DNA from 2 places in the Mesorhizobium sp. WSM3868 genome. Region 1 is predicted to be linked to the other one. Evidence: predicted binding sites of a transcription regulator. Region 1 holds the regulator's gene; the other holds the start of a gene.
The links. Region 1 encodes LexA, which represses DNA repair genes until DNA is damaged. Its sites were predicted from a motif close to TGTTCNNNNTGTGTTCNG; they were not measured.

Region 1 (14,998 bases):
GCGCATTTTCACCGGCGCGCCGCTCCCCGAAGGCGCCAATACCGTCGTTATCCAGGAGAATGTCCGCGATCTCGGCGGCGGCAGCATCGAAGTGACCGAGCCGACCGCGGAAGGACGCAACGTCCGTCGCCGCGGGCTCGACTTCTGCGAGGGCGACCTGCTCCTCGAAAAAGGCCGCCAGCTCGATCCGGCGGCGCTTTCGCTGGCGGCATCGGCCAACCATCCGAGTCTCAACGTGGTGCGGCAGCCGCTGCTCGCCATCATCGCCACCGGCGACGAATTGCTGCCGCCGGGCAGCGCGCTCGGCCCCGACCAGATCATCTCGTCGAATGCCTATGGCCTCACAGCTACGGCCCAGTCGGTCGGCGCGCGCGCGCTCGACCTCGGCATCGCCGCCGACCGCAAGGACGCGATCGCGGCCCTGGTCAAGAAGGCGGTCAAGGCCGGCGCCGACGTCATCGTCACGCTTGGCGGCGCCTCCGTCGGCGACCACGACCTGATCCACGACGTGCTGACCGGCGAAGGCATGCAGCTCGACTTCTGGAAGATCGCCATGCGTCCCGGGAAGCCGTTGATGTTTGGCCGGCTCGGCGACATTCGCTGCATCGGCCTGCCCGGCAATCCGGTCGCAAGCCTGGTCTGCTCGCAGCTGTTCCTGAAGCCGCTTCTGGCGCGGCTGGGCGGCCGGTCCTGCCGGCAGGAAATCCGCACGGCCCGGTTAGGCGCCGCAATGCACGCCAACGATCTCAGGCAGGACTATGTGCGCGCCGTGGTCCGCGAAGATGCGGGGGCGCTGATCGCAACACCGTTCGGCATCCAGGATTCCTCGATGCTGAGGATGCTCGCCGATGCCAATGGCCTGATCGTGCGCCAACCCTTCGCACCGGCGGCTGAAGCCGGCGAGGAATGCAGCGTTCTGATGTTACGCTGAACAAAACGTCAACACATTCACTAAACTTTAAACGGTTGCGGAACACAACTGGAACAGATAGTGTTTGTTCTGGGTTTGTTTTTCTGATTCTGGTTTCAGAACCCATGGGGGCCGCCATGCTGACGCGCAAACAACATGAACTGCTGATGTTCATCCATGAACGGCTCAAGGAAAGCGGCATTCCGCCGTCTTTCGACGAGATGAAAGAAGCGCTCGACCTTGCCTCGAAATCGGGCATCCACCGCCTGATCACGGCGCTGGAGGAGCGCGGTTTCATTCGCCGGCTGCCGAACCGAGCGCGTGCACTTGAAGTGCTGCGCCTACCTGACTCGATCGCGCCCGGCCTCAATGCGGCGAAGAAATTCTCTCCGAGCGTCATCCAGGGCGGCCAAGGCAATCTCGGTCGCCAGATCAAACCCGCGGCGCCCGCACGCACGCCGACGCCCAGCAATGACGACGACGCCGTTTCGGCCGTCTCCATCCCGGTGATGGGTCGCATTGCCGCCGGTGTGCCGATCGACGCCATCCAGCACCAGACACATTCGATCACAGTGCCGCCGGACATGATCGCCGGCGGCGAGCACTACGCGCTCGAGGTCAAAGGCGACTCGATGATCGAGGCCGGCATCTTCGACGGCGACACGGTCATCATCCGCAACGCCAGCACTGCGAGCCCCGGGGAGATCGTCGTGGCGCTGGTCGACGACGAGGAGGCGACGCTGAAGCGCTTCCGCCGCAAGGGCGCCTCTATCGCGCTCGAGGCTGCCAATCCGGCCTATGAGACGCGCATCTTCGGTCCCGATCGCGTCAAGGTTCAGGGCAAGCTCGTCGGGCTCATCCGCCGCTACTGAAGGGCTGCGGCTTGGCTTCCGGCTTCTCGGGCTTCTTGTAAGGCGCCAACCCCCTCGCCTCACGCGAGTAGCGCCGCTGTTCGTGCCAAGGGCGGTACGGTTTTTCGACGGCGTATTGAATGGTTGCTCGCGCCGTCGCCGATTGCGGATCGAAGAAGACGGCGGCACTGCCGTCGCGCGCAAGCTGCCGCTTGGTGACGACGAGGATACGTGGATCGCGGCAGGGATTGTAGGCCGTGGCGTCGTTGATGACGATGAGGTCTGCGAAGTCGCAGGCAGGCCTGGCAGCTTCGCGGTTCTCGGCGAGCGCGACGATCGCGCCCGATGGATGCCGGCCAATGCAGAGATCGCCCGTGCAGTAAAAGGGCGATCCAGGCGGCAGGTCGACGGGATCGGCTATGTCCAGCGTGCCCTTGGCGAATGTCTCCGGCGGCACGATCGTTTCGGCCTTGAGCGCGCGTTTCCAGTTATCGGTAGTGAACTCGTTGGAGCGGGCACGATTGATGGCGAGTTCGCCGCCGCCGATCGGCATCGCCACCAGATGCGCGTCCTCCGAGATCAGCAGGTCCGGCGTGCGCACCTGCGGGATGATCATGACGGCCGCGGCAGCGAAAGGAATTGCGGTCAGCCTGAGCCACGTAGTCGCCATCGTGGCGATGACGAGCGCGATCGTCGCCAGCAGCACCGAATGGATCGAGATCAGGCCCACGGCATCGACCGGCGACCACTCCGAAATCCACGCCGAGATCGCGATCATGGCCGCCAGGCCCTTGCCCATCAAATAGAGGAAGGGCCCGTCGAAGCCGAACGGCATCATGACCGCGCTGGCGACGGCCAGAAACATCACGATCGTGACGATCGGCATGATCGCGAGATTGGCCAGCAGGCTGAGCGGCGAGACGCGCTGGAAATGCCAGATGGCAAACAGCGCCGTGGCACTTCCGGCAATGATCGACGTCATTGCGGCGCCACCTGCTCCGACTGCCAGTTTGTGCGACATGAACCGCAGGAACGAACGCTTTTCCGGCGGCGCTCTCACCTTGCCGGCGCGGTAGTCGGACCAGCCGGCATAGGCGCCGACAAGGGCGGCGGTTGCCGCGAACGACATCTGAAAGCTCGGGCCAACCACTTCATGCGGCGACACAAGGATGACGGCGATGGCCGAGATCGCCAAATTGCGCATCGTCAGCGCGGCGCGGTCGAAAAGCACGGCGATCAGCATGACGGCCAGCATGATGAAGCTTCGCTCGGCGGCGACCACCAACCCGGAGATGACGAGATAGGCGGCGATCGACATAAGCGCGATTGCCGCGGCATACTTCTTCACCGGCCGGCGTGACGAAAAATCCGGGAACAGCGCAAAGGCGCCGCGCAGCAGAAGCATGACCGTGCCGGCGACCAGCGCCATGTGCAGGCCCGAAATCGAGATGATGTGATAGATGCCGGTCCGCCGCATCGCCTCGTTGATGTCCTCGGGAATGCCGGCGCGCACGCCGACGATCAGTGCAGCGGCAATCTCGCCTTCGGGTCCGCCAATGGTGCTTCTGATGTGATCGGCAATGTTTTCGCGCGCGTTCTCGATGGCTGAGGCGATGCTCGTCTGAGCGATCGGGTCGGTTGGCGGAATGAGTTTCGGGTCGCCGAGGAAAAATCCACTGCCGCCGATGCCGGAAAAATAGCTGTCGAAGGAAAAATCATAGCTTTCGGGACGGACCGGCCCGGTCGGCGGCAGGAGCCGTGCGTAACCCGTCACCAGCGATCCAGCCTTCATGCCGGCCGGGATCCTGCGTGCCGAGAGCCTGACGCGATCCGGTGCGTAGCGCAGCTTTGGATGCGCGGTCGAGATGAGATCGATGGTCAGCCTGACGCGGCCATTGGCCATTTCCTCGGCGACGGCGACGCGGCCTGTCAGCCGCGTCTGGATTTCGGAGCCGAGCATCGGTGTTGCGGCGCACCAGGTCTCGACCTTCGCGGCGACGAAGCCCAGCGCGCAAAACAGAGCCGCCATAAAGACCAGGTGTGTCTTCAGCCAGGGACGCGAAACGGCCGCGCATAGAGCCATCAGCGCCACCGCCGCCAGCGGTCGGTAAAGATCCGGCTCGGCGCTCAAGGAATAATAGAGTATCACGCCGGCGGCCAGGAACACCGGCACCAGCAGGAAGCCGATGCCGCGGTCGAGCTCGGTGGAGGCTGCCTCGGCCACACCCCGGCGAAACGCGGAAAACGAGGCACGGCGGAACCGCCTGCGGATTAAGTCGATGGCTGCCGGCGGACGAGCTTGTAGCGAAGCATCGCCGTCCGGCGGCAAAATTTCGGCGGCCGGACGCGGCACTGGAACCAAAACCGGTACAGCCTCGGCAGGCACGGTGGCGGCAAACAGCAGGCGCTCGCTCACGCCAGCCGTCGTCTCCTCGCCCTCCTCCGCACCCCGGCCACGTCCAGCCATCGGGTCTGCCCCTTGCGCCCCAGACCTCCTATGCTACATGAACGCCCACCGCGCGAAAGTCCGCGCAAACATGCCCGCTTCAGTGCTTCTTCCGAGAGTTCCATGTCCGACAAGGTCGTCACCCGCTTTGCCCCCTCGCCCACCGGCTATTTGCACATCGGCGGCGCGCGCACGGCGCTGTTCAACTGGCTCTACGCCAGGCACACGGGCGGCACGATGCTGCTGCGCATCGAGGACACCGACCGCGAGCGCTCCACCGAAGCGGCGACGGCCGCTATTCTTGACGGACTGACCTGGCTCGGCCTGTCATGGGACGGCGAGGCCGTGTCGCAGTTCGAGCGCGCGCCGCGCCACCGTGAGGTGGCAGAGGAGCTCGTACGGCTGGGCAAGGCCTATTTCAGCTATGAGACGCCTGCCGAGCTGGAGGCGATGCGCGAGGCGGCGCGGGCCAAGGGTCTGCCGCCGCGCTACAATGGCCAGTGGCGCGACCGCGAGCCCTCCGAGGCGCCTCCCGGCGTCAAGGGCGCCATCCGCATCAAGGCGCCGACCGAAGGAGAGACCGTCGTGCACGACCGCGTGCAGGGCGAGGTGCGATTCCCGAACAAGGACCTCGACGACTTCATCATCCTGCGCTCGGACGGCAACCCGACCTACATGCATGCCGTCGTCGTCGACGATCACGATATGGGCGTCACCCACATCATCCGCGGCGACGATCACCTGACCAACGCCGCGCGCCAGACCGTAATCTACAACGCCATGGGCTGGACCGTGCCGTCGATGTCGCACATCCCGCTGATCCATGGTGCCGACGGCGCCAAGCTGTCGAAGCGCCACGGCGCGCTCGGCGTCGAGGCTTATCGCGCCATGGGCTATCTGCCGGAGGCCCTGCTCAACTATCTGGCCAGGCTCGGCTGGAGCCACGGCGACGACGAGGTGATGTCGATCAAGGATATGATCTCCTGGTTCGACATCGGCGACGTCAACAAGGGCGCCGCCCGGTTCGACTTCGCCAAGTTCGAGGCGCTGAACGGCGTCCATATGCGCAAGATGGACGACAAGGCGCTGTTTGATATTCTCGTAGCCACCCTGCCCTATCTCGAGGGTGGCCCGGCGCTCGCGGCCAAACTCGACGACAGGCGCAAGGCACAGCTGCTTGCCGCCATGCCGGGCCTCAAGGAGCGGGCAAAGACGTTGGTCGAGCTTGTCGATGGAGCCGGCTTCCTGTTCGCCGAGCGGCCCTTGCGGCTCGACGAAAAGGCTGCGGGGTTGCTTGGCAGCGACGCCCGCGCCATTTTGCGCGGCGCCCATGCCGCGCTCGCCGCGATCTCCAGCCAATGGAGCGCCGCGACCGCGGAAGCCGCTATTCGCGATTTTGCGCAGGCAGGCGGCCATAAGCTCGGCGCCGTGGCTCAACCGCTGAGAGCTGCGCTCACCGGCCGCAGCACCTCGCCCGGCGTGTTCGATGTGCTCGCTGTGCTCGGCCGTGAGGAGAGCCTGGCGCGGGTTGCGGATCAAATCGATTAGGAGCGAACTGGCCCAAGAAGATTGGCATTGAAAGGTGTGTTTCGCAGTGCAACATTAGGCCTTGGCCCAATCTGGCACGCACCTCCTAAAATGCGGTGGCAAGTTCGCGCATTCCGGTGATTTCGACGTGTCGTTTGCAGGAATTGCCTTGCCCGGCATGAGAAAACATAAAGGAGTTTGCAATGAGCGAAGCTGCGACAAAACTGGAATCGGGCGGCAAGGCGCGCGAGTCGACCGCAAGGCTCGAGCTCGCCGGCAAGACGCATGAATTCAAGGTGCGAAGCGGCTCGACCGGGCCCGACGTCATCGACATCGGCGCGCTGTACAGCACCACCGGGGCCTTCACCTACGATCCCGGTTTCACCTCGACGGCAAGCTGCGAGTCGGCGATCACCTTCATCGACGGCGACGCCGGCATCCTGCTGCATCGCGGCTACCCGATCGACCAGCTCGCCGAGCACGGCGACTTCCTCGAGGTCTGTTATCTCCTACTCTACGGCGAATTGCCGACCAAGGCGCAGAAGGACGACTTCGACTATCGCGTGACGCGCCACACCATGGTGCATGAGCAGATGTCGCGCTTCTTCACCGGCTTCCGCCGCGACGCCCATCCGATGGCCGTCATGTGCGGCGTGGTCGGCGCGCTGTCGGCCTTCTACCACGACTCGACCGACATCTCGGACCCATATCAGCGCATGGTCGCCTCCATGCGACTGATCGCCAAGATGCCGACGATCGCGGCGATGGCCTACAAATACCACATCGGCCAACCCTTCATTTACCCGAAGAATGAGCTGAATTTCGCCGCCAACTTCCTGCACATGTGCTTTGCCGTGCCGTGCGAGGAGTACAAGATCAATCCGGTGCTGGCGCGCGCCATGGAGCGCATCTTCATCCTGCACGCCGATCACGAGCAGAACGCGTCGACCTCGACGGTTCGTCTCGCCGGCTCTTCGGGCGCCAATCCGTTCGCCTGCATCGCGGCCGGCATTGCCTGCCTCTGGGGCCCCGCGCATGGCGGCGCCAACGAGGCGGCCCTCAACATGCTGGGCGAGATCGGCCATGTCGATCACATCCCGGAATTCATCGCCCGCGCCAAGGACAAGAACGATCCGTTCCGCCTGATGGGCTTCGGCCATCGCGTCTACAAGAACTACGATCCGCGCGCCAAGATCATGCAGAAGACAGCGCATGAGGTGCTGGGCGAGCTCGGCATCAAGGATGATCCGCTGCTCGACATCGCGATGGAGCTGGAGAAGATCGCGCTGACCGACGAGTATTTCATCGAGAAGAAGCTCTATCCGAACGTCGACTTCTATTCGGGCATCACGCTGAAGGCGCTGGGCTTCCCCACCACCATGTTCACCGTGCTGTTCGCGGTCGCCCGCACCGTCGGCTGGATCGCGCAGTGGAAGGAAATGATCGAAGATCCGCACCAGAAGATCGGCCGCCCGCGCCAGCTCTACACCGGCGCCACGGAGCGCGATTACGTGCCGATTGCGAAGCGGTGAGTGAGCGAATAGCGAAATAGCGAGTAGCGAATAGGGACAGAACTCGGCGGCGCTGAGCGGCGCCCAGCCTACTCGTTATTCGCTACTCCCTATTCGCTTTTCTGATGCACCCCAGCACCACCTCTGCAGCAATCTCGCCCGACGGCCTGTCGGTCGCCATGCGCCTGGCGATTTCGGCAAAACCTGCCCGCTGCCAGGCGCGCATGCCGGTATCGGCAAACAGGGCTTCCAACTGACGCGCCAGGTTCTCCGGCCTGACATACTGATCATAGAACTCCGGCACTAGCGCGCGATCGGCGATCAGGTTGGGCAGCAGCGCCGACCAGGTCGTCACCAGATGCTGCAGCAGCTGCCTCGCGATCGGATCGAGCTTGTAGCTGGAGACCATTGGAACACCGCAAAGCGCAAGCTCGAGCGAAACTGTTCCGGAGGCGATCAGAGCCGCATCGGCCTTGCCGAAAGCCAACCATTTGCGCTCCGGATCGGTGATGATCTCGGGCTTCTCGTCCCAACGCGTGACGGATGTTTTCACCAGGTCGGCGACATGCGGCACCGTCGGCAGCATCAGCCGCAAGCGGTGACCGCGCTGATGCAAGACCGATATCGCCTTGCCGAACGGCTCGATCAGCCGGCGCACCTCGCCGCGGCGCGAGCCGGGCAGCACGAGCAGCGTCTTCACGCGATCCTCCGACAGGTCCCGCGGCAAGCTCTGCGCCTTGGCGGCGCCAAGCACGCCGGGATCCTGGGTCAGCCGGTGGCCGACATAGGTGCCGGGCGGCCCACCAAGTCGGGTGAGCGCCTTCACTTCGAAGGGCAGGATGCAGAGGATGTGATCGACATAGGGCTTCATCGCCGCCGCCCTGCCCGGCCGCCATGCCCACACGCTCGGGCAGACATAGTGGACGATCGGGATGGCGGGCGCGGCGGCGCGGACCCTTTTGGCGACGCGCAGCGAAAAATCAGGGCTGTCGATGGTGATCAGGCAATCCGGCCGCTCCGCCGCGATGGTGCCGGCTGTTTGGCTGATCCGGCGCATCAGCCGCGGCAGGTCGCGCAAGACGGCGCTGAAGCCCATCAGCGCGATCTCGCTGCCGTCGAAGAGCGGTGTCAGCCCCAGTTCCTGCAGATGCCGGCCGCCGATGCCGACGAGCCGGATCTTACGACCGGTGGTCTTCTCGAGCGCACGCACGATGTCGGCGCCGAGCAGATCGCCCGATTCCTCGCCCGCGACGATGGCGATCTTGAGCGGCCTCTCACTGGCCATCGGTCGGCTCCGTCGCGGTAAATCCGACGATGAACAAGCCAAGCGCATCGGCCCGCGCGAGAGTCACCGGGCTTTCGAGAATGAGCGAGCGGCCGGCTTCGACGGCGATGCCGGCAAGGCCGGCCGCATGTGCGGCCTCGACCGTCTGCGGGCCTATCGAGGGCAGGTCGGCGCGCAGCTCCTGCCCTGGCTTGGCGCATTTGACGAGAACGCCGCGCGTCTTGCCGGCGAGCCTGCCGTGTCCGCGCAATTCGCGCGTCCTCTCGAGCAGGCCCTTAGTGCCTTCGATGCCTTCCAACGCGATAACCCGCCCTCCAATAGCAATCGCCGCCTGGCCGATGTCGAGCTCGCCGATCGCCTTGGCCGCCGCGCGGCCCGCCTCGATATCGCGCCAGTCCGATTGCTTTGGTCCTGCCTTGGTCAGCGTGCCCTCGCCGGCAGCGAGATCTGGAACGATCTCATGCGCTCCGACCACGGTGATACCGCGCATTTCCAGCCCGCGCGTCAGAACCTTCAAAAGCCCGTCGTCGCCGCGGGCCAGCGCCATTGCCACGGAGGGGATTATCGTCAGCAGACTGAGCGTTGGACGTATCTTCGCAAGCCGCGGCCTGCGCTTGATCTCGCCGGCAAGAACCAGGTGGTTAATGCCTTCGCGCTTCAGCAAGGGAAGCAGGAAGCCGATGTCTTCGAGCGCAAGCGTCGCCTGCTCGTAGGCGGCAAAGTCCACTTCGCGATCCACCTCGCCCTCGGCCAGGATGATGAAAGGCGAATGTCCCTGTCTGACCAGACCTTCCGCCACTTCGACCGGCAGGCTGCCGCCACCGGCGATGATGCCGACCCTGGAGCCCGGCGCGAGTGCAAGCCCTGACCCGGCGGGCTCAGCCCTCGTCATCGCCATCGTCATCGCCGCCACCGCCCTTGAGCGGCGGGACGGCATAATGCCGCTTGCCGCGACTGGTGATGAAGTCGATCATCTTCATGGCCGTCGGTGACGAGGCGAACTCCGCCTTGGCGATCTCGACGTTCTCCCCGACCGTGCGGGAGTGGTCGAAAATCGCCCTGTAAGCCCTTCGCAGCATGTAGATTTCGGCGCGCGGCAGGCCGGAGCGCTTCAGGCCGATGACGTTGAGCCCGCGCAGCTTGGCGCGATTGCCGACCGCGATCGCATAGGGAATGACGTCGCCGACGACCGCCGAGCAGCCGCCGATAAAGGCGTTGTCGCCGACGCGGACAAACTGATGCACGGCGGTCAGGCCGCCGATATAGACATTGTCGCCGATCTCGCAATGCCCGCCGAGCGTCGCCCCATTGGCGAAGGTGGCATTCTTGCCAACGACGCAGTCATGGGCAATGTGGGCATAGGCCAGGAAATTGCCATTGTCGCCGACCGTCGTCTCGCCGCGGCTGGAATCGGTGCCGACATGCATGGTGACGCCTTCGCGGATGGTGCAGTTTTCACCGATGACCAGCGTCGTGCGCCCGCCCTTGTGCTTGGTGTTCTGCGGCGGCGCCCCGAGCGTCGACATTGGATAGACCTTGGTCGAGCCGCCGACGGTGGTCGCGCCCATCACCGAGACATGGCTGACCAGCTCGACGCGATCGCCGATGACGGCGTCGGCGCCGACATGGCAGAAGGGTCCGATACGCACACCTTCGCCGAGCTGGGCACCTTCTTCGACGACCGAGGAAGGGTGGATTGATGTCTGAACTTTCATGAGCATTAGAAACCGTCAGCCGGTGACCATCATAGCCGAAACTTCGGCTTCGGCGGCCTTTGCGCCATCCACCATCGCCTCGCAGGCAAATTTCAGCAGGTTGCCGCGCTTCTTGATCTTCTTGACGTGGATCCTGAGCTGATCGCCGGGGACGACCGGCTTGCGGAACTTCGCGTTGTCGATGGTCATGAAATAAACCAGCGACGGCTTTTCCGCATTGAGGCTGCGAATGCAGATCGCGCCGGCGGTCTGGGCCATCGCCTCGATGATGAGCACGCCCGGCATCACCGGCTGCTGCGGGAAATGGCCCTGGAAATGCGGTTCGTTGATGGTCACGTTCTTGATGCCGACCGCGGAGTCGTCGCCGTCGATTTCGACGATACGGTCGATCAGCAGAAACGGATAACGGTGCGGCAGGAGCTTCATCAGCCCCATTATGTCGACCGCCTCAAGTGTCGTCGCAACCGTGTCAGCCATTTCCGTCGCCCTGCTTGCGCGTCCTGGCCAGCCTGCGCAGCATCGCGATCTCACGCATGGCTTCCGCCATTGGCTGTGCCGGATAGCCTCCCCAGACCTCGCCCGCCGGCACGTTGCTCATGAATCCACTTCTCGCAGCAAGCTTGGCCCCGGGACCGATGGTCAAATGATCGGCGAGGCCGACGCCGCCACCCATGGTGACGTTGTCGCCGACGACGACGGAACCGGAAATACCCGAAAGCCCGGCTATAATGCAATTGCGGCCGATGCGAACATTGTGGGCGATCTGCACCAGATTGTCGATCTTGGTGCCTTGTCCGATGATCGTGTCGGACATCGCACCGCGATCGACGGTCGAGTTGGAGCCGATCTCGACGTCATCCTGGATGATGACGCGGCCGATCTGCGGCACGCGCTCAGGTCCCTTCGCGCCGGCCACGAAGCCGAAGCCATCCTGACCGATCCTCGCACCGCCATGAATGATGACGCGGTTGCCGATCAGCGCATATTGGATGCTGGCGCCCGGACCGACATAGCCATCACGACCTATCTTGCAGGAGCGGCCAATGACCGCATGGGGCGCAATGACCGTGCCGCTCCCGATAGAAACGTCGGGACCGATCACGGCGCCCGCCTCCACGATCGCACCCGCTTCGACATGCGCGGACGCATCGATGTGCGCTTGCGGCGAAATGCCGGTTTCGCCGGTCATCGGCCCGGGCGTGGCGGCCTGCGGAAAGAGCAGCCGCCCCACCATGGCGAAGGCCTGCTGCGGGCGCGGATGCGCCAGCACCGCAATCCCCTGCGGCGCCCTGTTGGCGAAGTCGGCAGGACAGAGAACGGCAGCCGCCTTGAGCGAATGCATCAAGGCGAAATTGCGCTTGCCGTCGACAAAGACGAGCGCACCGTCGCCACCCTCATTGGCGGGCGCCAGCGCGTCGATGGCGATGTCGGCCTGCGAAGAATCAATAAGATTGGCGCCGGTCAGATTCGCGACCTCGCCAGCCGTATACCGGCGTGAAGGCGCGAAGAACACCGGATCGGTCATTCCACAAACATTATCCAGCTAGGTCGGATCAGTCGATTCCGGGCCATCACACGACCCGGAAACATCGTAACCCGCGGATTAGAAACGGGTCGCTATGCCGAAGTTGAATTCCTGCACGTCGTCGGTCGGTTCCTTCTTCACCGGGATCGCATAGTCGATTCGGATCGGACCGAACGGTGACGCCCACATCAGCCCGACACCGACCGAAGCGCGCAGCTTCATATCGGTCGAGGACTGGGTGACGCCTGCAGTATGAATTGCGCTGCCATAGAGCGTTGCAGCATCGGCAAACACCGCGCCCCGCAAGCCAAAGCTTTCCGGAATAGCCGGCAACGGGAACTGGGCTTCGGCCGAGGCATTGAAATAGGTCGTGCCACCGAGATGGTCACCCGTATTGGTATCTACAGGGCCGATGCCGCCATATTCGAAGCCACGGATCATACGATCAGTGCTTTGGAACTGGTCGAAGATGCGCAGACCATCGTTGCCATACCCGGCGATATGGCCAGCGCCACCGGAGATCAGACCGACCAGATCGAGCTGCTCGGACAGCGTTTGGTAGACGCTTGCGCGCCCGGTCAACTTCACCCACTTGGCGTCACCACCGAGACCGGCAACCTCGGTCGTACCAGTGACGTAGAGCCCTTCATGCGGGTTCTTCATATCGTCGATGGTGTTGTAGACTAGCCCGAGGCTGACCGACGACTTAATCCACGGACTTTGAGCTACGCCTTCCAAGATGGCCGGCGAAATGGTGCACGTGCCGTCCGGATCAGCAGGGCTGGTGGGGCCGCAACTGTCGTCGACCTTATATTTCTCTTGCGAGATATTATACGCCAGCTGCGTCGAAATACTGTCCGTGATCGGCAGACCGAAGCGGATAGTCGCGCCCGTGGTATCGCTGTCGTAGTGGTTGTTGTATTCCCTGGTCGACTTGTAGATGTCGAAGCCCGCCGCGATGCGCCGGCCGAGAAAATACGGCTCGGTGAAGGAGATCGCATAGTCGCGCGAGTTCTTGCCGCCGCCGGCCGACAGCTTGATGTACTGGCCGCGGCCGAGGAAGTTGCGCTCGGTGATCGAGCCTTCGACGGACGGGCCCGGCGTGTCGCCGCCGGTCGAATAGCCGGCGCCGACCGAGAACTCACCGGTCGACTTCTCGACCACGTCAACCACCAGGACGACCTGGTCCGGAGCGGACCCAGGGACCGTCGAGATGTCGACTTTTTCAAAATAATCCAGGGCTTCCAGCCGCTTCTTCGCGCGCTGGATAAGAACCTGGTTGAAGGCGTCGCCTTCACTGACGTCGAATTCGCGCCGGATGACATAGTCACGCGTGCGGTCGTTGCCGCGGATTTCGATGCGCTCGATATAGGCCTTGGTGCCCTGGTCGATTGTGTAGACGACCGAGATCGTGTGATTCTCGAAATTGCGGTCGCCGCGCGGCGTCACCTGGGCAAACGCATAGCCTGAGCCGGCGACCTTTTCGGTGAGCGCAACGATCGTGTCCTCGACGTCCTTGGCGTTATACACATCGCCCTTGTGCGTCTGGACCACCGATTCCAGCGACTTTGAGTCGACCTCGGGAATCGTGCTCTCGACACTGATGTCGCCGAAGTTGTAGCGCTCGCCTTCCTGCACGGTGATGGTGACCGTGTATTTGTTGGTGGCTTCGTCCAACTCACCGACGGCCGAAACGACCTGGAAATCGGCGTAACCGTGATTGTAGTAGAAGCGGCGCAGCAACTCCTGATCGGCGCGCAGTTTGTCCTCGTCATAGACGTCGTCGCGCAGCACGAACGAAAGCCAGGACGAGCGCTTGGTGTTGATGACGTCCGACAGGCGACGGCTGGAAAAAGCGCTGTTGCCGACGAAATTGATCGCCGCGATCTGCGTGCGCGCGCCTTCGTTAATGTTGAAGACCACGTTCACGCGGTTGTCGCCGAGGTCCATGATCTGGGAGGTCACGGCGGCGTCGTCGCGGCCGATACGCCGATAGGCAGCCTTGACCGCCTCGACGTCGGCGTCGAGCGCCTGCTGCGAGAAGGTCGCGCGCGGCTTCAGCTGCACAGCGGCCTGGAGCGCGTTGTCCTTGAGCTTCTTGTTGCCCTGGAACAGGACTTGGTTGACCACCTTGTATTCGGAAACCTTGACGACCAGGGTCGAGCCGACCTGATTGATCTGGACGTCCGAGAACAGCCCGGTGCCGAACAGGGCTTTCACGGCGCTATCGACATCGGCGCTTGAAAACGCCTTGCCGGGCTTGATCGAAATGTAATTGCGGATGGTTTCGGCATCGACACGCTGGTTGCCGCTGACCTCGACCCTGCTGACCACTGCTGCTTCGGCTACCGATGTGGCAACGAACTGCACTGCGAGCGCGCCTGGCAAAACCAGGGCGGCGGACAAAGCCGCCGCGGACGCGGCGCTCAGAAACTTGGATGCTGCCTTCATCGGGCTTTTGTACCTTTTTCTCGTAGTCCCCACGGCGAGAAAACCGGACGTGCGGTATTTTCCCTTACCGTATTAACCGGATTTCCCCTACACGCAAGGCTCCCGGTTAATTTGTATTTACTTAACCCTGTTGCGTGGCTTTCGTGTCACGCATATCCCCACGCATGGTAAACGGCGTCTCAATATGGGTGGGGCCGAAGCCAAATTCCTTCATGATTTCAGCACCCAAACAGATCATTCCAAAAAACGAAACCCATAAATCCGAGCACCAGAAGGAGACCGGTCCGGTAGGCCATCTCCATCATCCGCTCCGACACGGGCCGCCTTATGACGGCCTCCACGCCGTAGAACAAGAGGTGGCCGCCGTCGAGAGGGGGAATCGGTAGCAGATTGAGAATCCCTATCCCGACTGACAGGAATGCAACAAGCTGCACCAGCCACTCGAAGCCGAGTTTGGCCGCCTGACCCGACATTTTCGCGATCTTGATCGGGCCGCCGAGTTGGCATTTGTCCTCGCGCCCGACGACGAAACGTTGCAGAAATTGCCCGGTGCGCTCGATCACATGCCCGGTTTCCTCGACAGCCGCCGCCAGCGCGCCCGCGGGCGTGTAGGAGACCAGTCGCGGCTGCCCGAGCTCCGCATTGTTGGCCACGCCGATGATCGCGACCTTGACCTTGTTGCCCAGCGCATCCTGCTGCTCCATCGGTTCCGGTGTCGCGGTGACGGTGATTTCCTTGCCGTCGCGCAACATGGTGAAGGTGATGGCGTCGCCGGCG
Region 2 (14,998 bases), on a different contig from region 1:
CGAGACGCGACTCGAGCAGGCCGATCAGGTTCTCGGAGGTGTCGCCCTTGCGGCGGTTGGCCTCCTCATAGACCTTACGGAACTGCTTTTCCGAAACATCGCCATAGTGGCCCTTGAGCTTCTGCTTGGCGCGCAACTGCAGGCCGAAGTCGGAAAGCTTGCCCTTGCGGCGCTGGCCATGCTGGCCGGGACCGTATTCGCGCTTGTTGACCGGGGACTTCGGACGGCCCCAGATATTTTCGCCGAGACGGCGGTCGATCTTGTATTTCGCGGATTCGCGCTTGCTCATCGCATTCCCTTTCAAAACGATATACCCGGAACCCCTTGGCTCCGGGTGAAGGAAACGCGCCCTCCTCTGGCCTCCGTTTTCGAGGCCTGACAGGGTTTCCCACGCAACGCGACGGAAAACCCACGGGACACGTCAGTTCGAACAAGACCGCCGACAGAGTGGCTTCCGGTGAGGTCTTGCCCATGCAAAAGAAACCACCGGACGTCGCCGCCCGGTGTTGGTGGCCCTGTTAAACAGAGATTTAACCGGTGTCAAGCTCGTGTCGGCGACGCACCGGCTCAACCATTCTGCCGTCATGACGCCGGAGCCGGCGATGGCAGGCATTGGCATGGCCGAGATCCGCCACGTCGTGGCATGCCGCGGGTTTCTATCCAGGCACCAACTTGAGAGCCAGGCAGCCACAAAGTCAGGACTTCTTGCTAGGCAGTCCCTTGCGTTTGGTCTCGGCGAACTCCTCGAGTTGCTTCTCGCTCATGGACTCGTACATCTCGCGCGAAGCACCCTTAAGCTCGGTTTTCTTGGTCTCGCCGCGCTTGGCCGAAAGGGCTGCGCCGGCTGCCTTCTGTTGGGCTTGCGATTTGGCTGGCATGCGATTTCTCCCTGTGCGGTGGTGGAAGAGAAACGCTGCGGCGCTATCGCAGTTCCAGCTAGCGCGAGGTCAGCCCAAAGCCCTGGATGAGCCTGCGCGTGGCGAAATCCACCTTACCAGAGGTGAAGAGGGCGATATCGGGCTCGGTCTCGCCCGACGGTTCGCCGATAGGCTGCAGCAGCGACATGGCGCGCCGGGCAATGGCTTCCGCCGGATCGATCCAGTCGACCGGCCAGGGAGCGGTCTTGCGCATGCGGTTGGCCAGGAACGGATAATGGGTGCAGGCGAGCACGACGATGTCGGTGCGCTGCCCGTCGTGCTCGATGAAGCAGGGCGCGATCTCGGCGCGCACGGCTTCCTCGTCGACAAAACCTTCGCGCATATAGATCTCGGCCAATGCGGCAAGCCTGTCGCTGCCGACGAGCCGGACATGGCATTTCTGCGCCCATTTGCTGATCAGGTCACGCGTGTACTGGCGCTTCACCGTGCCCGGGGTCGCCAGCACCGAAACCAGGCCGGACCGCGTGCGCTCGGCCGCCGGCTTGATCGCGGGCACCGTTCCGACAAAAAGATGACCGGGAAATTTTTCGCGCAGCGCATCGATCACCAGGGTCGAGGCGGTGTTGCAGGCGATCACTGAGATCGCCGGCTGCAGACGGTCGAGCAATTTGCCGAACAGGGCGAGTATGTGCTCCTTGAGCGCCGGCTCTTCCCATGCGCCGTAAGGAAAAGCCGCGTCGTCGGCGACATAGACGAAGCGCCGATCCGGCATCAGGACGCGCGCCTCGCGCAGCACCGTCAGTCCGCCGACACCGGAATCGAACATCAGGATCGGACGCTGGTTTGATCGATCGTTCATTGTCATCCGACTACAGGAAGAAGCTGACCCGAGATTTGGCCAACCGCGCTTCTATCCTGAACGATCATGGTCTTGAAGTGGCAGATGCCAGCAGCTTTTGCGCAACTCAGAGCCCCCGCTTGCCGAAGCCGGCGGGTCGCGCCCGGCCAAACGGCTGCGGCGCCGGCGCCGGCGCCGGACGCGCGGGTTGCGCAGCAGTCCGTGGCGCAGCTGGAGCGACGCTCGCTGTCGCCCTCGCGGGGCGCGCCTCCGCCGGCAACGAGCCTTCAAAGTCGAAAACCTCGGTCAGCTCATCGATGTTGCTGCCGGCCACAGGCTTTGCCCACAGGATCGTGCACCAGAGGCCGAATATGGCAAGGCCGAGCAGGTTCAGGCCACCGGGCGCGCTCTCAGGATTGCCGAAATCGATGACCAGAAGCGTTCCGGCCTGCAGCAATCCATAGATGCCGGAAAAGGCGATATAGGACCAGAGGATCCAGCCTGAACCATCGGCATCGCGGCTGCGGCGCCATGCGATGTTGCCGCGCAGCGCGACGAAGACGAGCGACACAACAAGCGCGGCGCCGGCCAGGCTTTGCCGCGACGGACCCGGCATCGAATTGATCAATCCCGCGAAGCCGGTCGTTGCGGCAATGCAGAGCACGATCGTTACCGCTTCCGCTATGAACAGACCTAGCGAATAGAAGAAGAAATGCAGACGGCCAATATTGGACGTAAACATCTGCTGCCCCATCGTTTCGAGAACGATGAACCAAACCGCATAATATTCGGTTACCTTGAAGGTTCGGAGCTTACGGATTTTAACTTTCTTTGTCCGTTGTTCGCCTGCACGTAGCCGGCGCCCGCCTCGGATCATCCCCCGGTGAGCCGTCGCCGCGCGGCATTGCCGGCGAAAACCTGTGGAGCGACGAGATGATGCCGCGCAGCACCTTCAACTCGGGCTCAGCGAATCCCGCCCGCGTCAGCACGGCGCGCAGATTGTCGACCATCTTAGGCCTCTTCTCTTCCGGGCGGAAATAGCCGCGCGCCTCGAGAGCGCCTTCGAGATAGGTGAACAGGCTGTGCAGCTGTTCCTTGGTCGCCGGAACGAGCTCCGGTCCGGCGAAGTTGGTCGCGGTCTCTTCGGCAAGGCCGGATTTCATCCATTCATAGGACATCAAAAGCACGGCCTGCGCGATGTTGAGCGATGAGAAGCCAGGATCGACGGGAAAGGTGACGATCTCGTCAGCCAGACCAACCTCTTCATTGTAGAGGCCAAAACGTTCACGGCCGAACAGAATTCCGGTGCTCAGCCCCGCCTGCTCGCGGGCCCGGAGCGCCCTGCCCGCATCCACCGGACCGCGCACCGGCTTGAAGCCGTCACGCTCGCGGGCGGTGGTGGCGAAGACGAAGTTGAGGTCGGCCACTGCCGAGGCAAGGTCGTCGAACACCGTTGTCGCATCGATGACGTGGTCGGCGCGGCTGGCGGCGGCGCGCGCCTTCTCGCTCGGCCAGCCGTCGCGCGGATTGACCAGGCGCAGCTCCGAAAGGCCGAAATTCGCCATGGCGCGCGCGACCATGCCGATATTCTCGCCGAGCTGCGGCTCGACAAGGATGATCGCCGGTCCGGCGGTCTTGGCGGTGTCGTTTGCGGCTGGCATGGCTCTCCGTACATGGGGTTTGCGGCGTTTCGGCGTCCCCTGCCACATCCGGGCCTGAAAATGAAGCATTCACAAGCGCGACACCGGTCTGCGATCGGCTGATCGCGGTTTGCGCGCTCAAAAAGGCTTTGATATACGCTGCCCAACCCCGGCCGAAGCCACGGGCAAGGCCGTTCAGATCCCCAGCAACGAGGCATTTTTTCCATGGCGAAGATCAAGGTGGCGAACCCGGTCGTCGAGCTCGACGGCGACGAGATGACCCGCATCATCTGGCAGTTCATCAAGGACAAGCTGATCCACCCCTATCTCGACATCAAGCTGGACTATTTCGATCTAGGGATCGAGAACCGGGACGCCACCAATGACCAGGTGACCGTCGACTCGGCCAACGCAATCAAGAAATACGGCGTCGGCGTGAAATGCGCGACGATCACGCCCGACGAGCAGCGCGTCGAGGAATTCAAGCTGAAGAAAATGTGGAAGTCGCCCAACGGCACCATCCGCAACATCCTCGGCGGCACCATTTTTCGCGAGCCGATCATCATGAAGAACGTGCCGCGCCTGGTGCCCGGCTGGACCAAGCCGATCGTCGTCGGCCGTCACGCGTTCGGCGACCAATACCGCGCCACCGACTTCCGCTTCCCGGGCAAGGGCAAGCTGACGATCAAGTTCGTCGGCGAAGACGGCAAGGTGATCGAGCATGACGTCTTCGACGCGCCCGGCGCCGGCGTCGCCATGGCCATGTACAATCTCGACGAGTCGATCCGCGAATTCGCTCGCGCCTCGCTGAACTATGGCCTGCTGCGCAACTTCCCGGTCTATCTCTCGACCAAGAATACCATTCTCAAAGCCTATGACGGCCGCTTCAAGGACATCTTCCAGGAAGTCTACGAGAAGGAATTCGAGGCCGAGTTCAAGGCGAGAAAACTCTGGTACGAGCACCGCCTGATCGACGACATGGTCGCTTCCAGCCTGAAATGGTCGGGCGGCTATGTCTGGGCCTGCAAGAATTATGACGGCGACGTGCAATCCGACACGGTGGCGCAAGGCTTCGGCTCGCTCGGCCTGATGACCTCGGTGCTGATGACGCCGGACGGCAAGACCGTGGAAGCGGAAGCCGCCCACGGCACCGTCACCCGCCACTACCGCCAGCATCAGAAGGGCGAGGAAACCTCGACCAACTCGATCGCCTCGATCTTCGCCTGGACGCGTGGCTTGGCCCACCGCGCCAAGCTCGACGGCAATGCCGAGCTCAAGCGCTTTGCCGAGACGCTGGAAAAGGTCTGCATCCAGACCGTCGAGGGCGGCTTCATGACCAAGGACCTGTCGCTGCTGATCGGCCCCGACCAGCCCTGGCTGTCGACCACCGGCTTTCTCGACAAGATCGACGAGAACCTGCAGAAGGCGATGGGGTAAGAAGTGCCGAGCCTTGTTGCCAGCGAAAGGGTCCGCCTTTGCGCTGGCAACAATGCCGACCTCTGCCAGGCTATTTTCAAGGTGCACGGGCTAAGCGACCGGAGGAGCTGCTCCGTCTGGTCCAGCGACGAGCAAGCACCTCTTTACTACCCCAATGCCGCCACGTTGGATGCCGATGACGTACCGATCCAACTTGCAGAAATAACCAGACTGAGATCTGTTCTTGCCGCCAGCTTTTCGGTCAAGGATGGGTTCTGCCGTCTGGATCTCCGACCGCTCGGGTTCAGCCAACTCTTCGAAGCAAGCTGGATCTGGATGGACCTAAGTCGTCCAACGACGACCCCCTCCGGTTGGGAACGCGTTCGGGACGCAGCCAGCTTGGAGATGTGGGAACTTGCCTGGACGGGTGGCGCAGGTCGCTCCAGCGGCCGTCTCTTTCCGACTGCAGTTCTGGCCGACCCCGCCATCGCCATCCTTGGCCGACGGACGGCCGACGGCTTCACCGCCGGCTGCATAGCCAATAGATCCGAGCTCGTGATCGGGTTGTCAAATGTCTTTGCCACGGATGGCAATCCGACCTATCGAGACGCTGTGCGAGCCGCAGCCAATACGTTTGCTGAAAGTCGCGCGCTAGTCGGGTATGAACGCGGCGGCGGGCTGGATGACGCACTGACCTGCGGCTTTCAGACCACCGGCACGCTGCGCGTCTGGATACGGGACAGCCAAGCCAAAGAGGAATGAAGTGGCAAAGCCTCTTCTCTACGGCGCCCACTACAGCGTCTATGTCCGCATCGCGCGAATGGCGCTGGAGGAAAAGGGCGTCGACTACGAGCTCATCCCTCTCGACATCTTCGCGGCCGAAGGGGCGTCGATTATCGGCTATTTCCTCAAAGTCGCCGAAGGGCGAAAGCTGCTTGCCCGCTTTCCAGACATGCAGGACTGGTGGGATCGCATCGTCAGGCGGGCAAGCTTCTCCAATGCATGAGCTTTCCGGTCGCGAAGCGCTGACCATAGCCAGGATAGTCCGGGTCAACCACGCAGGCGAATTTGGAGCGATCAGGATCTATTCAGCGCAAATCTTTGTCGCCCGGCACTTCTGGCGCGATTGCGTGCCGTCTTTGTCGGAGATGCTTGGACACGAGCGCCAGCATTGCGCCGCCTTCCGTGCCGCCATGCCGGTGCGAAACTCGCGTCCATGTCGCGTCATGCAATTCTGGAGCTGGGGTGGTTGGTTGTTGGGCTTTCTCACTGCCCTGCTCGGCCCACAAGGCATATGGGCATGCACCGCCGCTGTCGAAGCGACCGTGCACCGCCATCTTGACGACCAGCTCTACTATCTAGCCGGGCGCGATCCCGGACTGCACGCCATCATCCTGTCGATCCGCGAGGAAGAGCTGGCCCATCTGCGTCACGCCGAGGAGCATCTGCTGGCACCAGGCCCGCTGCTTCTCCTCCTGCGCGCGGCGATCGCCGTCGCCACGGATTGCCTCATCTGGCTGTCCACCTGGGGCGACTCTGTCAGAATGGCGCGCGCCCTGAAAGCGGCAAAGCCTTCCTGACACAGGAACACTAAGCGGCTTCGAGCGCCGCCTTTACCGCCGCGATGGCGTCGTCCGCCTTGGAGGCGTCGGGGCCGCCGGCTTGCGCCATGTCAGGGCGCCCGCCGCCGCCCTGCCCGCCAAGCGCGGCGGACGCAACACGGACGAGATCGACAGCGCTGAAGCGGCCGGTCAAGTCGTCGGTGACGCCGACCACCACGCTCGCCTTGTTGTCCTCGCCGGCGCCGATAAAGACGACCACGCCGGAGCCCAGCGTCTTCTTACCGGCATCCGCAAGCGGCTTCAGGTCCTTCGGCGCGACACCGCTGACCGCTTTGCCGAGGAAGCCGACACCCGCAACCGTCTCGTTGGTGGCCGGAGCATCGGCAACGGCCGCGCCGCCGCCAAGGGCCAGTTTCTTGCGCGCCTCGGTGAGCTCTTTCTCGAGTTTCTTGCGCTCCTCGAGCAAAGTCTCGACACGCGCCGGAACGTCGGCCGGCGAGATCCTCAAGGTCGCCGCGGCTGCCTTCAGGCGCTTGTCCTGCTCGTCGAGATGCCTGCGCGCCGCCTCGCCGGTCAGCGCCTCGATGCGGCGCACGCCGGCGGCGACCGCGCTGTCCGACAGGATGCGCACAAGGCCGATATCGCCGGTCGACCTGACATGCGTGCCGCCGCAGAGCTCGACCGAATAGGGACGGTTGGCCTTGGCGCCGTGCAGGCCGGTGCCCATCGAAACGACGCGCACCTCGTCGCCGTATTTCTCGCCGAACAGCGCCATCGCGCCCTCGGCAATAGCATCGTCCACCGACATCAGCCGCGTCGTCACCGGACTGTTCTGCACAACGATCTCGTTGGCCATGCGCTCGACATCCTCGATCTCCTCGGCCGAGATCGGCTTGTTGTGCGAGATGTCGAAGCGGAGGCGATCAGGCGCGACCAGCGAACCCTTCTGCGCGACATGGGTGCCCAGCACCTCACGCAGCGCCTCGTGGATGAGATGCGTCGCGGAGTGATTGGCGCGCAGCTTCGAACGGCGCGCGTGATCGACCTTTAGCTCCACGGCAGCGCCGGTCTTGATCGTACCGCGCGTCACCTTGCCCAAATGCACGAAGAGCCCGTCGGCCTTCTTTTGCGTGTCGGTGACCTCGATCGAGAAGCCGTCGCCGGACATCATGCCGGTATCGCCCATCTGGCCACCGGATTCGCCATAGAACGGCGTCTGGTTGACGACGACGGCAACCGCGTCGCCCTGCCCGGCGCTGTCGACGATCTTGCCATCCTTGACCAAGGCCTGGATCAGGCCTTCCGCCTCTTCCGTCTCGTAACCGAGGAAATCGGTGGCGCCGGTCTGCTCGCGCACCGGGAACCAGACTGTCTCGGTCGCCGCTTCGCCCGACCCCGCCCAATGCGCGCGCGCTTCCGCCTTCTGCCGCTCCATCGCAGCGGTGAAGCCGGCAAGATCGACCGAGATGTCGCGTTGGCGCAGCGCATCCTGCGTCAGGTCGAGCGGGAAGCCATAAGTGTCGTAGAGTTTGAAAGCCGTCTCGCCATCCAGCATGGCGCCGGCGTGCAGCTGTTCCGTCGCCTCCGAAAGCAGGCCGAGACCGCGGACCAGCGTCTTGCGGAAGCGCGTCTCCTCGAGCTTCAGCGTCTCGGTGATCAGCGCTTCGCCACGCACCAGTTCCGGATAGGCCTGGCCCATCTCGCGCACCAGCGCCGGCACCAGCTTCCACATCAGCGGCTCCTTGGCGCCGAGCAGTTGGGCGTGGCGCATGGCGCGACGCATGATGCGACGCAGCACATAGCCGCGGCCTTCATTGGAGGGCAGCACGCCGTCGGCCACCAAGAAGGATGACGAGCGCAAATGATCCGCGATCACGCGGAAGGATGCTGCGTTCTCCTGGTTGTGACCGTGCCCGAGCGCCGAGCATGCCGCATCGATCAAATGCCGGAACAGGTCGGTCTCAAAGACGCTCTCCACTCCCTGAAGGATCGAAGCCATGCGCTCCAGGCCCATGCCGGTATCGATCGACGGGCGCGGCAGGTCGATGCGCTCGTCTTTCGTCACCTGCTCATATTGCATGAACACCAGGTTCCAGAATTCGAGGAACCGGTCGCCGTCCTCCTCCGGGCTGCCGGGCGGACCGCCCCAGATATGCTCGCCGCGATCGATGAATATCTCCGAGCACGGACCGCAGGGACCGGTGTCGCCCATCGCCCAGAAATTGTCAGAGGTCGGAATGCGGATGATGCGATCGTCTGAGAAGCCGGCGATCTTCTTCCAGTAGCCGGCCGCCTCGTCATCGGTGTGATAGACGGTGACCAGAAGCTTGTCCTTCGGCAGGCCGAATTCCTTGGTGATCAGGTTCCAGGCAAGCTCGATCGCGCGCTCCTTGAAATAATCGCCGAACGAGAAATTGCCGAGCATCTCGAAGAAGGTGAGATGGCGCGCGGTGTAGCCGACATTGTCGAGATCGTTGTGCTTGCCGCCGGCGCGCACGCTCTTCTGCGCGGTCGCGGCGCGCGAATTGGACCGCTTCTCCAGGCCGGTGAACACGTTCTTGAATTGCACCATGCCGGCGTTGGTGAACATCAGCGTCGGATCGTTGCGCGGCACCAGCGGGCTGGAGGCGACGATCTCATGACCCTCCTTGCGGAAATAGTCGAGGAATGTCGACCGGATCTCGTTCACGCCACTCATAGATACTGCCTTTTCGCGAAAACCGCCGGCCAGGCCGGCGGCAAATGGGCTTTCGTGTGTCAGAAGATAGATTGGCCTTTTAGCCGTAGCTCTTGACCCTGTCCAGAAACACGGAACCAGGCCCAGTCCTCCTGGCTGGGCGGCCTGTGTCCTCGCCCCCCAAACGCAAACCGCCGGCACAAGGCCGGCGGTTCGAACGCAGTACTGGGGAACTCGATTACATCAGCTTTAGATAATGGATCCAGATTATGGCCGAACTCCGGCAGTTGCCTACATCGCTCCAGCCTCGTCCTCGAAGCCGTCGTCACCGCCTTCGGAGCCGCCGTTCTCGAGGAATTTTTCCGCGATCAGCCCGGCATTCTGCCTCAGCGCCAGCTCGATCTCGCGCGCCGTGTCCGGATTGTCGCGCAGGAAAAGCTTGGCGTTCTCGCGGCCCTGGCCGAGTCGCTGCGAATTGTAGGAAAACCAGGCGCCCGACTTCTCGACCACGCCGGCCTTGACCCCGAGATCGACGAGCTCGCCGGTCTTCGACACGCCCTCGCCATACATGATGTCGAACTCGACCACTTTGAAGGGCGGAGCCAGCTTGTTCTTCACCACCTTGACGCGGGTCTGGTTGCCGACCACTTCGTCGCGATCCTTGACCGAGCCGATGCGGCGGATGTCGAGGCGCACCGAGGCGTAGAATTTCAGCGCGTTGCCGCCGGTCGTGGTTTCCGGCGAGCCGAACATGACGCCGATCTTCATACGGATCTGGTTGATGAAGATGACCATGGTGTTGGAGCGCGAGATCGATGCGGTCAGCTTGCGCAGCGCCTGGCTCATCAGGCGGGCCTGCAGGCCGGGCAGCGCATCGCCCATCTCGCCCTCGATTTCGGCGCGCGGCGTCAGTGCCGCCACCGAATCGACCACCAGAACGTCGATGGCGCCGGAGCGCACCAGCGTGTCGCAGATCTCCAGCGCCTGCTCACCCGTGTCGGGCTGCGAGATCAGGAGGTTTTCGAGGTCTACGCCGAGCTTGCGGGCATAGACCGGATCGAGCGCGTGCTCGGCATCGACGAAGGCGCAGATACCGCCCTTCTTCTGGGCTTCCGCAACCGTGTGCAGCGCCAGCGTCGTCTTGCCCGAGCTTTCCGGCCCGTAGATTTCGATGATGCGGCCGCGCGGCAGCCCGCCAACGCCGAGCGCGATGTCCAGCCCGAGCGATCCCGTCGGCACGGTTTCGATCTCGACCACCTGCTCATTGGCGCCGAGCCGCATGATCGAGCCCTTGCCGAAAGCGCGCTCGATTTGCGACAGCGCCGCATCCAGAGCCTTTGATTTGTCCACTGCCTTATCCTCTACAAGCCGCAAACTATTCTGAGCCATGATACATCACCCCTTGGTCGTCAATGAAGGCCGGACAATCCGTGATCCCTGCCAGTTTGTACCTTTTTTGTTCTCATCTGGCAAGAGGCAGCAAATGACTGGAAAACAAACAATATCTGGATTTGTTCTATTTTTGTCTCACTAGAGATGGCGTGAACCAGTGCTGCTGATCCAAGCGAGATCTCGTTATCCGGGCGGCCCGAATCGCGACCCGATTGCGGGGCGATGCGCGGAAACCTAGTGTGCGCACGCAAACAATCAACGAGGTCACCTCCGCGGCATGCCGACATCCCCAAACATCCTGGCGCTGGGCGGCGCCCATATCGACCGGCGCGGCCAGGTCTCGGGCCCTTATGTGCCCGCCGCATCCAATCCCGGCATCATGCGCGAGGATGTCGGCGGCGGCGTCTTCAACGCGCTGCGCAGCATTGTGAAGCGCGGCGTCTCGGCCTCGCTGCTTTCGGTGCGCGGCGGCGATGCGGCGGGTGAGGCGGTCGCATCGGCGATCAACGAGGCCGGCATCGCCGACCTTTCGGCGGTGTTCCTCGACCGCACGACGCCGAGCTACACTGCGCTGATCGACAGCGAGGGGGAGCTGATCGTCGGCTTTGCCGATATGGGCCTTTACGACCTCGCCTTCCCCAAGCAGATCCGCCGCGCTAAGGTGCGCGAGGCGATCGCCGAGGCAGACGCGATCCTCTGCGACGCGAACCTGCCGACGGCGGCCCTCGAGCGCCTGGTTGCGCAAGCCGGCGACAAGCCGGTTTTCGCCATCGCCATCTCGCCAGCCAAGGTGGTGCGGCTAGCGCCGCTGCTCGGCAATCTTTCGCTGCTGTTCATGAACCGCCGAGAGGCGGCGGCGCTGGCTGGTGCGGATATCTCCGGCCGCGATCTTGTCGGGGAACTCAGGCGACTGGGCTTGACGGCAGGCGTGATCACGGCCGGCAGTGCTCCGGTGCTCGGCTTCGACCAATCGGGCGTCTTCGCCATCGACCCGCCCGCCCCGCGACGAGTTGCCGACGTGACCGGCGCCGGCGACGCCCTGACCGGAGCCACGGTTGCCGCGCTGCTGCGCGGGCTCTCTTTGCGGAGGGCACTGCGCGAAGGTGTTGCCGCAGCGATGCTCGCCATTGAGAGCGCCGAGGCGGTACCGTCTTTCACCGCCGGCAGTTTTGGCCAGGCGCTTGCCCTTGTGCACGAGGCGCGGGTGGTGGCATAGGGCCACAAACTATCTTGCCGGAGTTTCTCCGGAGTGGAGAACCGACATGACGCCCGAAACCGCCCGCCCCTTCATCGACATTCATCCGCCAGTGGCGGAGGCGCTTGCCGCCGGGCGGCCTGTGGTGGCGCTGGAAAGCACCATCATTACCCACGGCATGCCATACCCCGACAATGGCGCGATGGCCGCCAAGGTCGAGCAGATCATCGCCGAGGGCGGCGCCGTGCCGGCGACGATCGCCGTGGTCGATGGCCGCATCAAGATTGGCCTTTCCGATGGCGAGCGCGAATCGCTTGCCATGACCGGCGACGCCATGAAGCTGTCGCGTGCCGATATCGGCTTTGCCGTCGCCCAAAAGCGCACCGGCGGCACCACCGTGGCCGCCACCATGATCGCCGCGCACATGGCCGGCATAAAGGTCTTCGCCACCGGCGGCATCGGCGGGGTGCACAAGGGCGCCGAAAAGAGTTTTGACATCTCGGCCGACCTCGACGAGCTGGCGCGCACGCCGGTCGTCGTCGTCTCGGCCGGCGCCAAGGCGATCCTCGACATCGAAAAGACGCTGGAAGTGCTGGAGACGCGCGGCGTGCCAGTCATCGGCCATGGCTGCGAGACCATGCCGGCCTTCTGGTCCAGGCAATCGCCCTTCCGCGCGCCGCTGACGTTGCATGCGCCTGAAGACATCGCGCATTTCTACCGCACGCGGCAGGCGCTGGGCTTGGGCGGCGGCATTCTGGTCGCCAACCCGGTGCCGCAGAACGACGAGATCCCGGCAGCCGAGATGGACGGCTACATCCAGGCCGCGCAGAAGGCGGCCGAAGCGCAGAACATCACCGGCAAAGCCGTGACGCCGTTCCTCCTGTCGAAGATTTTGGAGCTCACCGGCGGCCGCAGCCTCAAGACCAACATCGCGCTGGTCGAGAACAATGCGCGGCTGGCGGCGGAGATCGCGAAGGCGCTGTAGGCCTTATCTGCCCGCGCGCCGCCCCGCTTCATAAGCGCGCCGCGCCCAGACTGCCATTTCGTCGGGATCGTCGAAGGCGCTGTCGGGAACGCTCCAATAGGGCATCGCCACCTCCTTGCCGTGCCGCGAGCCCGTATAGGTCCACTGGCTGCAGCCGGCGGCCTCGAATTCGGGGATCGTCTCCTCGTCGGCCTTCAGCATCAGTTCGCCGCGCACCACGACCGCGACGATGACGCCGTCGCAATAGATGCCCTTGCCGCCGAACAGTTTTCGGATGCTGATCGGCCCCAGGCTCTCGAACAATTCTTCGAGGCGGTCATTGTCCATGCCGCAAGCATCTCATCCGGCGTGGGCCTTGTCATCGCAGCAACCAACAGCATGCTGACAGGTTGAGACATGAAATGGAGTTTCGCGCCATGCCTGTCCTGCTCAAAGGCTCCTGCCGCTGCGGCGCCGTCCGCTTCGAGGTGGAAAGTCACACGCCCGTGCCGTTCATGCTCTGCTACTGCTCGATCTGCCGCAAGCAGCAGGGCGGCGGCGGTTTTGCCATCAATCTCGGCGCCGACAACGAAACGCTCAAGGTCACCGGCAAGCCCAATCTCGGCGTCTACCGCGCTGAGATCGAGGACGACGAGCATCCGCACTGCGAGGTCTCGACCGGCGAGCGCAATTTCTGCAAGAAATGCGGCGCCGCGCTCTGGCTCTACGACCCGACTTGGCCGGACCTCGTCCACCCCTTCGCCTCGGCGATCGACAGCGACCTGCCGAAGCCGCCGGAAAAGGTGCATCTGATGCTGAAATACAAGGCGAGCTGGGTCGAGCCGGCGATCGGCAGGAACGACAAGGTGTTCGAGCTCTATCCCGAAGAATCGATCGCCGACTGGCACAAGCGCACCGGCTTGTGGGTAGACTAAGCCTGCATCTAACAGCGATGGGTTAGCGCAACCCAGCGCTCGATCTGCCTCACATCCACCCCTTCGCGCTGCGCGGCGACCAAGGGGTGGTCTGCATCATGCAGAAAGACCCTGGGACGCAGATTGCCGGGCTGAAACACAACATTGGCATGCAGGTGCATCGAGCTCGGATATTCAGGAATGTCGTGCATCAAATACCCGAAGCAGAGCTCGTCCTCATATTGGCCGCTATCATACCCGGCTCGATAGACATTCCAGCTTCTTTCCGAGACCGACATCCAAACACCGAAACAGAACTCTTCGGACAACTGAGGTACGGGCAAGGGCAGCAGGCAACGAATGAAGCGGTCTGTTTGCCCCGTGGCGTAGCTCACCACGCAAAAATCGTCGTTCTTGCGGAAGGTCGACCGAGCTACCTCGTCAAGCGCGTCTGGATTCACCGGTGCGCCAAAGGCTATATCGGTGGGAAGTCCGGTGAACTCCTGGTCACAGCAGGCACATCGCCAGCGATATGCCTCGGCGATCACCTAGGCAGCGCTTGAAGCGCGCGCCTCGGCCAGCGCCTTGAGATCGGCCGGCTTCAGCTCGACGGATTCGCCGCAGCCGCAGGCCGAACTCTGGTTCGGATTCCTGAAGGTGAAGCCGGTTCGCAGCGTCGTCTGCTCGAAATCCATCTCGGTGCCGAGCAGGAAAAGCGCCGCTTCCGGCGCGACATAGACGTGCGCGCCGTCGCGCTCGATATGATCGTCCTTGGGGTTCGGCTCGGTGACCAGATCGACCGTGTATTCCATCCCGGCGCAGCCGCCCTTCTTGATGCCAAGGCGGATCCCATGCGCGTTGTCGCGCGTAGCGACGATCTCACGCACGCGGTCCGCGGCCTTGTCGGTCATCGTGATGACGGCGAAGCGTCCCATGTCGTTCTCCACGTTCGCGCGGGTTCAAGGCCCGCGGAATGAGTCTGCCTTTAAGATGGTGAAGTTTCACCTTTGCTGCAAGCCAGCCAACCTTAGTGGGGTCGCTGGCTAGTACCATCCAACCGCGACCTGCGCCTCTTCCGACATCCGGTCGGGTGTCCACGGCGGGTCGAACACCATGTTGACCTCGACGCCCGAAACCCCCTCCACGGCGCCGACGGCGTTCTCGACCCAGCCCGGCATTTCGCCGGCCACCGGGCAGCCCGGCGCGGTCAGCGTCATGTCGATCTTGACCGTCCGGTCGTCCTCGATGTCGATCCTGTAGACGAGGCCGAGCTCGTAGATGTCGGCCGGGATTTCCGGATCGTAGACCGTCTTCAGCGCCGAGACGATATCGTCGGTCAGCCTCGCCAGCTCATCGGCGGGGATCGCCGAGGCTGAGACGAGGCCGTTACCGGCCGTTTCCGGCGCGGTCTCTGCGGTGGTGGTCACATCGTCCATCATCGTCATCCGAAGAACTTTCGCGCCTTTTCCAGCGCATCGGCCAAAGCGTCGACTTCGGCCCTGGTGTTATACATGCCGAACGA

Region 2: recA (recombinase RecA) is a predicted target of LexA. The motif match lies at 10,458-10,475, and genes of this name have one in related genera.

Annotation. Positions count from the first base shown of each region.
Region 1 covers NZ_NSGB01000005.1:203,168-218,165, forward strand. The annotation lists gene glp (gephyrin-like molybdotransferase Glp) at 1-931, shown strand, start outside; gene lexA (transcriptional repressor LexA) at 1,048-1,782, shown strand; gene CK221_RS10940 (ComEC/Rec2 family competence protein) at 1,766-4,228, opposite strand; gene gltX (glutamate--tRNA ligase) at 4,331-5,755, shown strand; gene gltA (citrate synthase) at 5,938-7,266, shown strand; gene lpxB (lipid-A-disaccharide synthase) at 7,349-8,530, opposite strand; gene lpxI (UDP-2,3-diacylglucosamine diphosphatase LpxI) at 8,520-9,422, opposite strand; gene lpxA (acyl-ACP--UDP-N-acetylglucosamine O-acyltransferase) at 9,409-10,245, opposite strand; gene fabZ (3-hydroxyacyl-ACP dehydratase FabZ) at 10,261-10,722, opposite strand; gene lpxD (UDP-3-O-(3-hydroxymyristoyl)glucosamine N-acyltransferase) at 10,715-11,770, opposite strand; gene bamA (outer membrane protein assembly factor BamA) at 11,849-14,221, opposite strand; gene rseP (RIP metalloprotease RseP) at 14,440-14,998, opposite strand, start outside.
Region 2 covers NZ_NSGB01000019.1:56,826-71,823, reverse strand. The annotation lists gene rpsD (30S ribosomal protein S4) at 1-289, opposite strand, end outside; gene CK221_RS24795 (DUF3008 family protein) at 696-878, opposite strand; gene murI (glutamate racemase) at 937-1,737, opposite strand; gene CK221_RS30425 (hypothetical protein) at 1,844-2,458, opposite strand; gene CK221_RS24780 (RNA methyltransferase) at 2,538-3,377, opposite strand; gene CK221_RS24775 (NADP-dependent isocitrate dehydrogenase) at 3,582-4,793, shown strand; gene CK221_RS24770 (hypothetical protein) at 4,797-5,534, shown strand; gene CK221_RS24765 (glutathione S-transferase N-terminal domain-containing protein) at 5,536-5,778, shown strand; gene CK221_RS24760 (demethoxyubiquinone hydroxylase family protein) at 5,771-6,352, shown strand; gene alaS (alanine--tRNA ligase) at 6,363-9,032, opposite strand; gene recA (recombinase RecA) at 9,303-10,400, opposite strand; gene CK221_RS24745 (carbohydrate kinase family protein) at 10,681-11,619, shown strand; gene CK221_RS24740 (pseudouridine-5'-phosphate glycosidase) at 11,666-12,583, shown strand; gene CK221_RS24735 (TfoX/Sxy family protein) at 12,587-12,910, opposite strand; gene CK221_RS24730 (GFA family protein) at 13,000-13,497, shown strand; gene CK221_RS24725 (DUF2199 domain-containing protein) at 13,506-14,024, opposite strand; gene sufA (Fe-S cluster assembly scaffold SufA) at 14,025-14,411, opposite strand; gene CK221_RS24715 (SUF system Fe-S cluster assembly protein) at 14,520-14,912, opposite strand; gene CK221_RS24710 (cysteine desulfurase) at 14,918-14,998, opposite strand, start outside.